3 regions of the Clostridium fermenticellae genome follow, and region 3 is predicted to be linked to each of the others. Evidence: a T-box and tRNA genes for the amino acid it is inferred to sense, from the RefSeq annotation. Region 3 holds a T-box; the other regions hold tRNA genes.
What was found. The T-box of region 3 lies ahead of D4Z93_RS04130 (valine--tRNA ligase). A T-box ahead of a tRNA ligase gene usually reads a tRNA of that ligase, here a tRNA-Val.

Region 1: it has a tRNA-Val gene. The T-box ahead of D4Z93_RS04130 (valine--tRNA ligase) is inferred to sense a tRNA for this amino acid. The anticodon was not compared.
Region 2: it has a tRNA-Val gene. The T-box ahead of D4Z93_RS04130 (valine--tRNA ligase) is inferred to sense a tRNA for this amino acid. The anticodon was not compared.

Annotation. Positions count from the first base shown of each region.
Region 1 is NZ_CP032416.1:205,219-209,478, reverse strand. It holds gene recD2 (SF1B family DNA helicase RecD2) at 1-453, opposite strand, end outside; gene metK (methionine adenosyltransferase) at 590-1,765, opposite strand; SAM riboswitch class I at 1,840-1,943, opposite strand; tRNA gene D4Z93_RS01020 (tRNA-Tyr) at 1,992-2,077, opposite strand; tRNA gene D4Z93_RS01015 (tRNA-Val) at 2,129-2,204, opposite strand; tRNA gene D4Z93_RS01010 (tRNA-Tyr) at 2,213-2,298, opposite strand; tRNA gene D4Z93_RS01005 (tRNA-Thr) at 2,304-2,379, opposite strand; gene D4Z93_RS01000 (hypothetical protein) at 2,543-3,145, opposite strand; gene yyaC (spore protease YyaC) at 3,269-3,808, shown strand; gene mreB (rod shape-determining protein) at 3,847-4,260, opposite strand, start outside.
Region 2 is NZ_CP032416.1:2,768,758-2,773,017, reverse strand. It holds gene D4Z93_RS12845 (acyl-[acyl-carrier-protein] thioesterase) at 1-17, shown strand, start outside; gene D4Z93_RS12840 (BaiN/RdsA family NAD(P)/FAD-dependent oxidoreductase) at 30-1,259, opposite strand; tRNA gene D4Z93_RS12835 (tRNA-Glu) at 1,520-1,594, shown strand; tRNA gene D4Z93_RS12830 (tRNA-Val) at 1,604-1,679, shown strand; tRNA gene D4Z93_RS12825 (tRNA-Asp) at 1,697-1,773, shown strand; tRNA gene D4Z93_RS12820 (tRNA-Thr) at 1,781-1,856, shown strand; tRNA gene D4Z93_RS12815 (tRNA-Glu) at 1,874-1,948, shown strand; tRNA gene D4Z93_RS12810 (tRNA-Val) at 1,958-2,033, shown strand; tRNA gene D4Z93_RS12805 (tRNA-Asp) at 2,051-2,127, shown strand; tRNA gene D4Z93_RS12800 (tRNA-Thr) at 2,137-2,212, shown strand; gene D4Z93_RS12795 (ATP-binding protein) at 2,246-3,232, opposite strand; gene D4Z93_RS12790 (DnaD domain protein) at 3,232-4,212, opposite strand.
Region 3 is NZ_CP032416.1:831,126-835,385, reverse strand. It holds gene D4Z93_RS04130 (valine--tRNA ligase) at 1-1,558, opposite strand, end outside; T-box leader at 1,641-1,861, opposite strand; gene D4Z93_RS04125 (Ig-like domain-containing protein) at 2,153-3,673, opposite strand; gene D4Z93_RS04120 (uroporphyrinogen decarboxylase family protein) at 4,014-4,260, shown strand, end outside.

The DNA.
Region 1 (4,260 bases), 630 kb from region 3:
GAAAAAAATTATAAGATTTCTAATTTCATTTTGTTTAGAATAGGAATTGCATATTAATTGTATTTTCTTCTCTCCTATCCCTTCTATTTCGCGAAGTTTTCCTATATCACTATCCAAAACTTCTAAAGTGTTTTCTCCGAACTTTTCAACAATCTTTCTTGCCGTTACCGGGCCTATACCTGATATAACCCCAGATGAAAGATATCTTTCAATACCAAGTTTAGAATCCGGGACAATTTGTTCACATGTCTCAACTTTAAACTGCCTTCCAAAGTGCGGATGAGTAATCCATTCTCCATTTAGTTTTAAACTCTCACCCTCTGTAATATATGGTATATATCCAACTATTGTGATACATCGACATTTAACTTTTTCTTTAAATTTTGCAACTACATATCCATCTTTGTTACTTTGAAAAAGTATGCTGTCAATATTACCTTGTAACTCCTGCATACAATCTCTCCTAAATGTATTATTTATTTATCAATAATTATATCATTAAATTATGTAAATATAATATATATTATTAAAGGATTTAGCCTAATAGATTTTCTATCAGACTAAATCCTCTTCAAACTCAAAAATTATATTAGATATATCTTCTTATCTGGGCAACTTTATCTAACTTTTCCCAAGGTAAATCTATATCAGTTCTTCCAAAATGACCATAAGCAGCAACTTGTTTATATATAGGTCTTCTCAAATTTAATTCTTTTATTATAGCTGCAGGTCTCAAATCAAATACCTTTTCAACTATATCAACAATTTTATCTTCTGGTATTTTTGATGTACCAAATGTATCAACAGTTATGGAAACTGGCTGTGCAACTCCTATTGCATATGCAAGCTGTATTTCCAGCTTATCAGCAACTCCGGCAGCAACCAAGTTTTTAGCTACCCATCTAGCTGCATAAGCAGCTGATCTATCGACTTTAGTTGGATCCTTTCCTGAAAAAGCACCACCGCCGTGTCTTCCATATCCACCATAAGTATCAACTATTATCTTTCTACCTGTAAGTCCTGAATCACCCTGCGGACCCCCAACTACAAATCTTCCAGTTGGATTTATAAAATACTTAGTATTGCAATCTAAAAATTCAGGTGATATAACAGGCTTTATAACTTTCTCTATAATATCTTTTTCTATCTGATCATGTGAAACATCAGGATCATGTTGAGCTGATACAACTATTGTATCTATTCTAACAGGCTTATCATCATCATATTCAACAGTAACCTGTGTTTTTCCATCTGGTCGCAAATAATTTAAAATACCATTTTTTCTAACTTCAGCTAACTTTCTTGAAAGCTTATGAGCCAAAGAAATGGGCATTGGCATATATTCTGGAGTCTCATTTGTTGCAAACCCAAACATCATTCCCTGATCTCCAGCTCCTATAGCCTCTATTTTATCCATTTTACCCTTTTTAGCTTCCAATGATTCATCAACGCCAAGTGCTATATCTGATGACTGTTCATCAATCGATGTTATTACAGAGCATGTTGAACAGTCAAATCCAAATTTTGCCCTAGTGTATCCTATCTCTTTTACAGTTTTTCTTACAACCTTTGGAATATCTATATAACAATCAGTTGATATTTCCCCCATTACTAAAATCATCCCCGTAGTTGTCGCTGTTTCACAAGCAACTCTACCATTAGGGTCCTTTTCCAATATAGCATCGAGAATAGCATCTGAAATTTGATCACACATTTTATCTGGATGTCCTTCTGTAACTGATTCAGATGTAAATAGTCTTTTCATTTTAAATCATCCCTCCAATTTCATAGAAAATAAAAAACCTCTTCAATAAGAAGAGGTTAAATTACTTAACAACTCTCTTATCTTGCAGATTTATAATACTGCAGGAATTGGCACCTTAGCCTATACGCTGGTTGCCGGGTTTCATCGGGCCATTTCCCTCCGCCTCTCTTGATAAGAGTTAAATATTTAATGATTATACAAAAATAAAACACATTTAGTGTCTTTATGGTGGAGGAAGATGGATTCGAACCATCGAAGTCGAATGACAACAGATTTACAGTCTGCCCCCTTTGGCCGCTCGGGAATTCCTCCATAATTAACAATACAATATCTTTTTGTACTATTCTTTAATAAAAACAATAGTGGTGGGCACAACAGGGCTCGAACCTGTGACCCTCTGCTTGTAAGGCAGATGCTCTCCCAGCTGAGCTATGCGCCCTAGTTCTATGGTGGAGGAAGATGGATTCGAACCATCGAAGTCGAATGACAACAGATTTACAGTCTGCCCCCTTTGGCCGCTCGGGAATTCCTCCACATATGGTGCTGGCAGAAGGCTTCGAACCCTCGACCTACTGATTACAAGTCAGTTGCTCTACCAACTGAGCTATGCCAGCATATAAACCATTTAAACTATTCAATTTCACTAACGTCAACAACAAACAGTATACTCTGTTGTGATTTCAAATTCAACTGTGTATTGTCCTATTTATTTGATAATATATTATAATTTCTCTACCTTACGTTAATTTACTCTATATTGCATATATGTACCTCAAATTACATATTTAATTTTTCATATATATTCTTAATTTCCTCATAATCGCTATCAGATAATCTTTGTTTTAATAATTTTACAGCTTCTATATTATCACTAATTTTACTACTATTAATCAATTTCCTGGCTTTCTCATAGTCAATTGCTGATAATTTATCGGATATTGCAAGCAATTTTTCTTTGTCAATATTAGTTAATTTCTGTTGTACCTTTGAATGTGAAATAGACTTACTGCTCTCATTATTATTTGATAACTGATTTGCTGAAAGGTCACTTACATCTGACAAATTTGCTATATTGATATTCTTAGTATTCTCTTTAAAAAACTCCTTCTTATCACTTTCAAGTTTTTGTCCTAATTCATCCAATTTACCTTTTTTAAAATCATCACCCATTTTTAAAAAAGATGTATCCGTAAAGAGGTATGAATATTTTTGCATTTTATTACCTTCATCATCTTTCTGTTTGTGATGATTATAATAAAATACTTTAATTCTATTACTTATAAAATTATTATTGATATCTATCTTTGGTGTATGTCTTATTATAAACACAGATATTATAGTACACAAAATTATAATCAATGATAATATCTTTTTATTCATATTAATCCCTCCGTGTCATTTACACATTATCGTCATATAAATATTTTTTATTCAATATTTATAATATTTAAACTGTTAAAATCATATAAATAAGTGATGAATTATCTATCAGGAGGTATGTTTGTGAATGAAGTGAGATCTAGTTACAAAAATCCATTATGTTATTACAAAATAGCCGACTTTCTAAAAGATTATATAAACAAAAATTCAATAATAGTATGTGTTGGAACTGATAAATGTATAGGCGACTGCTTAGGTCCACTAGTCGGCACATTATTAAAATTTAGTTCTTTCCCTTTACCTGTATATGGTACCATTGAAAAACCTATACATGCTCTAAACATTCAAAAAAAGCTTAGTAAAATCAAATCCCTTCATCCCTACAATAACATAATAGGTATTGATGCATGCCTTGGTGATGAATCAAGCATGGGAGAAATTCAAGCTCGTGATTATCCTATTCATCCCGGAAAAGGCATAGGAAAAACTCTACCAGAAATTGGAGACGCATCAATTATAGGAATAGTTGGTTCTAATTACAATACTAAAATATTCAACAATAATACTATACGCCTAAACTTAGTTCTAAATATAGCTAAAGAGATATATCATTCTGTTATACACTCATACTATCTTTACGATAATACTAAATCCTCATTATAAAAAAAGTAAAATTCTTATATAAGAATTTTACTTTTCTTTTAATCTATTAGAGTTATATCGTCACCTATAAATGTAACTTCCATCTTATCTAAATATTCCAGCACCTTCCCAGTTCCCAAAGCCACACAAGATACGGCTTCTTCTGCCACTTGTACTGGTACTTTAGTTGAATCTTCTATCAGAGTGTCCAAACCACTTAGCAAAGCTCCTCCTCCTGTCATAACTATTCCCTTTTCAGCTATATCCGCTGCAAGTTCTGGAGGAGTTCTTTCTAACACAGCGTGAGCAGTTTCTGATATTGCATTAACTGCATCTTTTAGAGCCTCTCTCATTTCATCAGACGACACAACAACATTTTTGGGAAGACCTGTAACCAAGTTTCTTCCTCTTATTTCCATAGTCACTTCTTCTTTTTTAAAGGCAGAACCTATGTTTATTTTAAGATCCTCTGC
Region 2 (4,260 bases), 880 kb from region 3:
TATGGATTAAAAATTAAAATGCTGCTTTATTATTTTGCAGCACTTTTTCCAGCAGTAAAGCCTGAACTCCATGCCCATTGAAGGTTAAACCCGCCGCAGTCGCCATCTACGTCCATCACTTCCCCCGCAAAAAATAAATTTTTAATTATTTTAGATTCAAGTGTTACTGGATTTATTTCACTTGTGTTTACGCCGCCTGCAGTGACTTGCGAATTTTTAAATGCATTTGTTCCAGAAACCGTAAATTGCCAGTTTTTAAGTAGTTCGATTATTTTTTGTTTTTCCATCCAGCCAAGTTCAAAACAGGGTTTATGTATATCTTTTATGGATGCTTCTTTTAATAAAATTGGTATTATCTTTTTGTTTATTATTCCTATAAAAGAATCAAAGACGCTTCTGTAACTGAAAATACCCCAGTGATTTTCTAAGGATTCTTTTAATACTGAACTGTGTGTGTTAGGCATCATATCTATACATAATTTTACGGATTTATTTTTATAAAGTGCACAGGAAGCTGTTCGGCTTAATTGTAATATAGGTGGTCCGGAAATTCCATAGTCAGTGAAAAGTATCTCTCCAAAATCTTTTTTAAGAGGTTCTCCATTGACAAATATCTGCGCATTACCATTGAATTTTACACCAGATAGGGCTTTTAAATTTTTATATGCCAATTTTAGCTGCACTAGGGCCGGCAGAGGATGAATTATACTATGACCTAACTTCTGTGCCAAGGTAAATCCGGATCCATCAGAACCAGTGTTTGAAGCTGATTTTCCACCACAGCATAAAATTATTTTATTGCATGAAAATAATTTATTACTATTCGTCTCAATTTTAAATCCATTTAAAGTTGTGGCTATATTTTTTACCTTATTATTTAAGTATACAGGTATACTTCGGTCTTCTAAAGCCATTCTCAGTATATCAAGAACAGAAGAAGCCTGGAGTGATAATGGGTACATTTTCTTATTGTCTGCTAGCGATATAGGAAGTCCTAAGTTCATAAAGAAATCCTCAGTATCAGACAAAGAAAAATTTTCAAGGGAGTATTTAGGAAAATTTTTGCTTTCACAGTGATATCTGTCAAGAGATATATCACTGTTTGTTATATTGCATCTGCCATTGCCAGTCATTAGTATTTTATTACCTATTCTCTGTGATCCCTCAATTATAGCCACATCTTTTCCCATATCCTTTGAGATGATTGCTGACATTATACCAGAAGCTCCACCACCTAGTATTAATATGTCATGAAACATGTTAACACGACCTCTACTTAGAATTACTATAAAAATTTTGTCTAAATTTAAATAGTGACATTTTATATTATATCACATTTGTGTAATACTATATTTATAAGTAGAGGAAATCAGCTATAGTCATTGAATTATAAGGTAATAACTGGGGTGAATTAAATTTGTATTGAAAAAAATTTAAAAAAAGTGTTGACACTTTAGATAATATTTTGTATTATAGTGTATGTCAGGTCGCTGAGAGAAACACCTGATTAGAGAGATAAGGCCCCTTGGTCAAGCGGTTAAGACACCACCCTTTCACGGTGGTATCATGGGTTCAAATCCCGTAGGGGTCACCATTAATGCATGGGCGCATAGCTCAGCTGGGAGAGCATCTGCCTTACAAGCAGAGGGTCACAGGTTCGAGCCCTGTTGTGCCCACCATGCATCAAAAAAAGTGTGGCCTAGTGGCTCAGCTGGTTAGAGTGCCGGCCTGTCACGCCGGAGGTCGAGGGTTCGATCCCCTTCTAGGTCGCCATATTTTTGCTGGCATAGCTCAGTTGGTAGAGCAACTGACTTGTAATCAGTAGGTCGAGGGTTCGAGGCCTTCTGCCAGCACCATTTAATATTTTAAACAAGGCCCCTTGGTCAAGCGGTTAAGACACCACCCTTTCACGGTGGTATCATGGGTTCAAATCCCGTAGGGGTCACCATTAATGTGTGGGCGCATAGCTCAGCTGGGAGAGCATCTGCCTTACAAGCAGAGGGTCACAGGTTCGAGCCCTGTTGTGCCCACCATGCATCAAAAAAAGTGTGGCCTAGTGGCTCAGCTGGTTAGAGTGCCGGCCTGTCACGCCGGAGGTCGAGGGTTCGATCCCCTTCTAGGTCGCCATATTTTTTTGCTGGCATAGCTCAGTTGGTAGAGCAACTGACTTGTAATCAGTAGGTCGAGGGTTCGAGGCCTTCTGCCAGCACCAAAAAAAGACGTTGTATTTTGTACAATGTCTTTTTTATTGATTTCTTTTATTATGGATATTCTTTTTTATCCGTATATCTTCTCCATAAAATTTATGTAGTGTAAATTCTCCTAAAAGTCTTGAAGATATTCTTTCTGAATAATTTTTTAATAGAGTTTCCAAACTACAATTGGTTGATATAAGCATTTTTTTCTGTTTTAACAATTTTGTATTTAAAAAATTAAATAGTTCTGTTTTTGAAAAATCGGTTATTTGCTCTGAACCTAGATCATCAACAATAAGTAAATCGCAATTTAATATTAAATCTTCAAGTTCTTTATCATTGTTGAATCGTATAGATTTTAGATCCTGAAGCAAAATTTCTGAGGTTCTATAAACTACCAAATATCCTTTATCTAATAGTTCTTTTGCTATACAGATTGATAAGAACGTTTTTCCAGTACCTGAATTTCCAAAAAACATTATATTTTCATTTGAATCTCGAAAATTTTCTATATATGACCAGCAATTTGATACTATTTCCTGCATGTTTTTTCTGGGACTTTTATATTCATTATCATTTCTTTGGGCAGAAAACAGTTCAAAGCTAAATTTATCAAAATTATTTTTAGTGAGCAAATTTTTCAGGTCTGAGTTTTCATAGTATAATTTTACGAGTTTTTGTTTATAGCAGTCACATTTTTTTATACCTATAAAGCCAGTATCATTACATTTTGAACATTTGTAATGCATATCTAAAAAATCTATTGGATAACCATTACTCACTAAAAGCTCAGATTTTTTTATTCTTAAATTTGTTGTTTTTTCTCTCAGTAACTTTAAGTAATCTTTATTATCCACTGTATTGTTTAAAGCACTCATAGAGAGATTTAAACACAGTTTGCTTATCTGCTTTTCAATATCAAATATTTGAGGAATCTTTTGTTTTATAAGGTCTCTTCTTTCATGAAGAGATTTTTTTTCAAAGTTACGTATATCCTCATATATTTTAGATACCTCTAATTGATATTTTTTAATCATTATTTATCCCACCCTAGTAGTTTTTTCTCTAAGTCGTTAAAATTATAATTTCTTTGTTCAAAATTATTAAAGGTTCCTGAACTATTTTTTATATGCTTGAACTTTGGATTATTTTTGCTAAAATTTTTTCTTCTGTCTTTTTTATCAACATCTTCTAATGTTTTAATTCCTTCATTATACCAGTTTACAAGTATTGCATCTATATATTTAAAATCAGCCTTATTTATTCTTTCAAAGCATATTTCGCAGGCTTTAAATATGATATCTAAAGAGAAATTAAAGGATTCTATCCACTTATTTAGCATATTCTCTTGGGGTTTCATTATATTTGTATCCTTTATTCCAAGGTAGTTTAATACCTTTTTTATTTTAATCCATTTATCTTCATTTTTCTTTATAAAATTTTGCGCATCAGCTACACTTTTTATTTTGGAATCGTACCATGAGATTGCTATTTTTTCTATGTACCTATAATCATTTTTGCCTTTTGAGACACAATATTGAATAAGCAATAATATGATTTCTGGTGAAAAGTTAAAATCTTTTAACCAACTTATATACATAGTCATTTCTTTAGAAGAAAGTGGTCTTGATAATAATTTTTCTATATCTTGAAGCATGTCTTTTGTAGAATTTTTATTTAATTCTTCTAAAAGATTTATATTATCATCTTCTTTTGGAGTTTCATCTAAATCAAGAAATTCAACATTATAGTTTCCCATATTGTCTATTGGAATAAGTTTAACTACATTTTCATCATTCCAATAATTCCATGCATTTATTACGTCCGTCTCTAAGAGATGAAGATTAGTAGCAATAATTTCAGCACTCACACCAAGTTCACCTGAGATACAATATTTTAAACCTAATATATATACTTTTACAAATTCCCCACGAGCTTTTGGCATAAATTTGTCTATAAATATATTGCTTAGAGGAGTATAATGTGATTTTTTAGTTTTAAATACGAAAGTACTCATATATTATTCCACCTTTGAAATCATTAATAATTGAAATCTTCCTAATAA
Region 3 (4,260 bases):
TACCATGTACTAACACATGATCAAATGGTATATCGTCCATACAATAAAGACCGGAAAATATCATTCTTGCCACCCAGAAGAATATTATATCGTATCCTGTAACAAGTGTACTGTTAGGATAAAAATGCTCTAAATCTGGAGTTTTATCAGGCCATCCAAGTGTAGAAAAAGGCCAAAGTGCTGAACTGAACCAGGTATCGAGTACATCCTTATCTTGTTCTAAATTAGTACTCTTACATTTTGTACATTCATGTGGTGTATCTACTGATACAATAGTCTCCCCACAATCCTTGCAATACCATACTGGAATCCTGTGTCCCCACCAAAGTTGCCTCGATATGCACCAATCCTTTATATTTTCCATCCAATTGAAATATGTCTTATCAAATCTCTCTGGCACAAATTTAACTCTTTTATTTTTTACAACATCCACAGCTGGTTTTGCAAGTGATTCCATCTTAACAAACCACTGTTTTGAAATCATCGGCTCAACTACACTCCCGCATCTGTCATGACATCCCACATTATGGTTTAATTCCTCAACACTTACCATGAATCCCTGTTCTTCTAAATCTTTAACTATTACTTTTCTAGCTTCATATCTATCAAGCCCATCATATTTTGTTCCCGGGAATTTAATTGTTCCATTTGGATTCATAATTATTATTTCTTCAAGATCATGCCTCTTTCCTACTCCATAATCATTAGGATCATGTGCTGGGGTTATTTTAACTGCACCAGTTCCAAATTCAAGATCAACATAATCATCTTCTATAACCGGTATTTCCCTATTAACTAATGGAAGAATTAAAGTTTTTCCTACCAGATGTTTATATCTTTCATCTTTAGGATTTACTGCAACTGCCGTATCTCCGAGAATTGTTTCAGGTCTTGTAGTTGCTATCTCAATGTATTCATTCTTACTTTGAGCCAAAGGATATTTTATATGCCATAAATGTCCTTTTTCTTCTTTATATTCAATTTCGGCATCAGACAAAGCAGTTTGACATTTCGGACACCAATTTATAATCCTATTTCCCTGATATATAAGTCCATCGTCATATAACTTTACAAATACAGTTTTTACTGCTTTATTAAGCTTTTCATCCATAGTAAATCTTTCTCTTGTAAAGTCAACAGATGCACCTAATTTTTTGACCTGTTGTCTTATTCTCTCTCTATATTCATCTGACCATTTCCAAACTTCCTTTAAAAAAGCTTCCCTTCCCATTTCCTTTTTCTTTAAGCCTTTTTTTAGAAGTTCTTTTTCAACTTTAACTTCCGTTGCTATACTCGCATGATCCTCTCCAGGAAGCCATAATACATTATATCCCTGCATTCTCTTTGTTCTTATCAAAATATCCTGAATGGTATCATCAAGTGCATGACCTAAATGAAGTTTTCCTGTAATATTTGGCGGCGGCAAAACTATAGTATATGATTTCTTACTTTTATCAATTTCTGGAGTAAAATATCCCTTTTCCTCCCAATTTTTATAAATTCTATCCTCAAATTCCTGCGGATCATATGTTTTTGCAATATTCTTTGATTCTTCCACTTTTTAAACCTCCTATCTTTATTTAAAAATTCACATTTAATGTGAATAACTTTCACATGAATAAAAAAGGCTTTCATCCAAAATAAAGGACGAAAAGCCGCGTTACCACCTTTTTTCCTGCATAAATACAGGCTCTTAATAAAAATAACGGTTAAGAGAACCGACTCTGCTTACTTGAAAACTTCAGCAGAGAAACTCCAAAGCTACCTTCAAAGTAAATCTTATAGGAAATCTTCCAGCTAACAAACTTCCCTCTCTTTATAAAAGATTATTACTTTTACTCCTCTTTTTCACAGTTTCTGATATTATTTTCATAATCATTAATTTATATTATAACTTTAAATTTCAGACTGTCAAGAATAATTTTTATTTAGTTTGTGTCATTATGATTGAATTGTGATAATGTTTTAGTATACCGAATTTGATTATATCCCAAATATGAACGCAAGCTTAGACTTACTAGAAATTTCCTACATGACGTATTTTGGAAATCCCGGCCGGAGCATAAGTTAAACCTAGGTTTGTAAACACTATAAATCACTAAAAAATAAGTACTAGCCCTTGAAATCACTGCTAGTACTTATTTTCATTATGTTATTCTCTCTCATACATCCAACTTCCGTTATTGAATCCACTTCCTCTATTTGACTGAAAATCCGTAAATGTACTATCCCAATTATCAACTGACCATAATCCAGTACAATCAAACTTATAATTAAGATAATCTATAAGATCATTATAGTCTACATTATATGTCTGTATTACAGGATATATAGGCTTGTCCAAACCAAGTTCTTTATATGACTCAAGCATAGTATCAACTGCATTTTTCATTGACCACTGCATTTCACCCCAATAACATTGAGGTGCAGCAAAATCACAATACTTATTAAACACAGAATACGGTATATCTTCATGATATGTAGCTATAGGGAAAGAAGAATATCCTAAAACAGCATTAGGTTTTTTGCTTCTCACAATTTGGAGGACTTGCTCTGCCTGATCAGTTTTTCCTGCTACATCAACTTCTGGATCAAAAATATAATAATCACTATTATCTAAAGCATCTACTATCAAATCAGCTTCTGCCTCAGGGTAATTAAAATAATTATATCCCCAGGTCCCAACTATAAAACCTGCCTTCTTAAAATCATCAACATACTTTAAAAAATCGCTCTTAAAATTCACGCCTCCGCCAGTTGTACCTGAACCCTCATGGTATTTTATACAAATATTACTAATTCCAAGCGATTTCAGCCTCAGTATAAAATTATTTATACCTCCATACTCATCAACTTGATCCTGAAGCTGCCATATCCATGCAAAGGTAGCATCTGTTTTATTTTTTACAGTTGGTGGTATAACTTTTTTATTAATAGTTAAATTTAATTTAACTTTATTACTATATCCTGAAACACTTCCCTGATATGTATAAGTTCCTGCTGCAAGAGAGGCATCAAATGACTTGTCCCAAGTGACACTTACTTGCATTTTAGTTCCATCTGACATATTAGCAGTAACAGTATCAGGAAGTGTATAACTGTCACCTTTATTTATAGATACACTTATATCATCTATTCCAGTTATAGACTGAACAGGAGTTTTAGATGCTTCAGTTTTAAAATTCAAACTAACTGGATTTCTAAGTCTTTTATTTTGCTTCGATATTAAATTAGTATCTACACTCAATATGTATTCACTGCTTGGACTATATTTTGATACTGGAGTTACATTAACACAAAAATCATTTTCACTTAATGTTATACTCGTCGGTATCTCATTGCCATTATTTTTTTCTATGATCTTCACACTATTTTGTGCAGCCATCAATGTTACCGACTGACTTAATCTAATTTTCCATACTTTATTCAAGGGTATATTATTTAAATCACCGGCATTTACTATCGAAGTCTGCGTTATAGTTTGCTCAGCTTTCAAAGAATTTGCTGTATTTTGTGCCACAATTTCAGAAGTATCCTTATCATCTGTGGACGTTAACTGCCCTTGGGATACACTAGAGACATTATCAGCTAGTACTGTATTATTACAAAAACTGAATTGGCCTGCTGCAAAAATAACTACAAATATAAAAAAGTATTTTAAGTACTTAATCAAAATAGTTTCCCTCACTTTCCGTATAAAACTTCCATGTAAATACAATACTATACAAGTATACCCTTAATATTATATTTATACAAGTTTTATTACCTAAAAACAGAGATTTAGCACTTAAATTCCAATGGAAATTTTATTCTCACTGGAATTTAAGTGCTAAAGCTCTGATAAATACTCATAAATCTTTACAATCAAAGGACTACGTCCTAAAAGTTTTTTAAGTGCTAAAATCTCTGGTATAATTGTAGAAAAGTTATCAATAAAATGTTAAAATACTATCATTAGTAGCTGTAAATTTAAGTACAGTTTAAATTATTAATTAGAGGGAAGTGTTTTCAATTTGATTAAAGAAGAAATGACACCGAAAGAAAGGACAACCGCTTTTGCTAAAGGAGAAGAAATCGACAGAATAGTATGTGTTCCAGATATGGGTGTTACTATGGCACCTTTTATTGGAGTCACAGCCAGAGATTATTATCATTCAGCTGAACTTATGGCAGATTTAGAGATAGCTTTGTTTAATAGACTTCATCATGATGGTGTAAGTATATCTACTAGTCTTAGAGGAATCGCTGAAGCTATGGGTG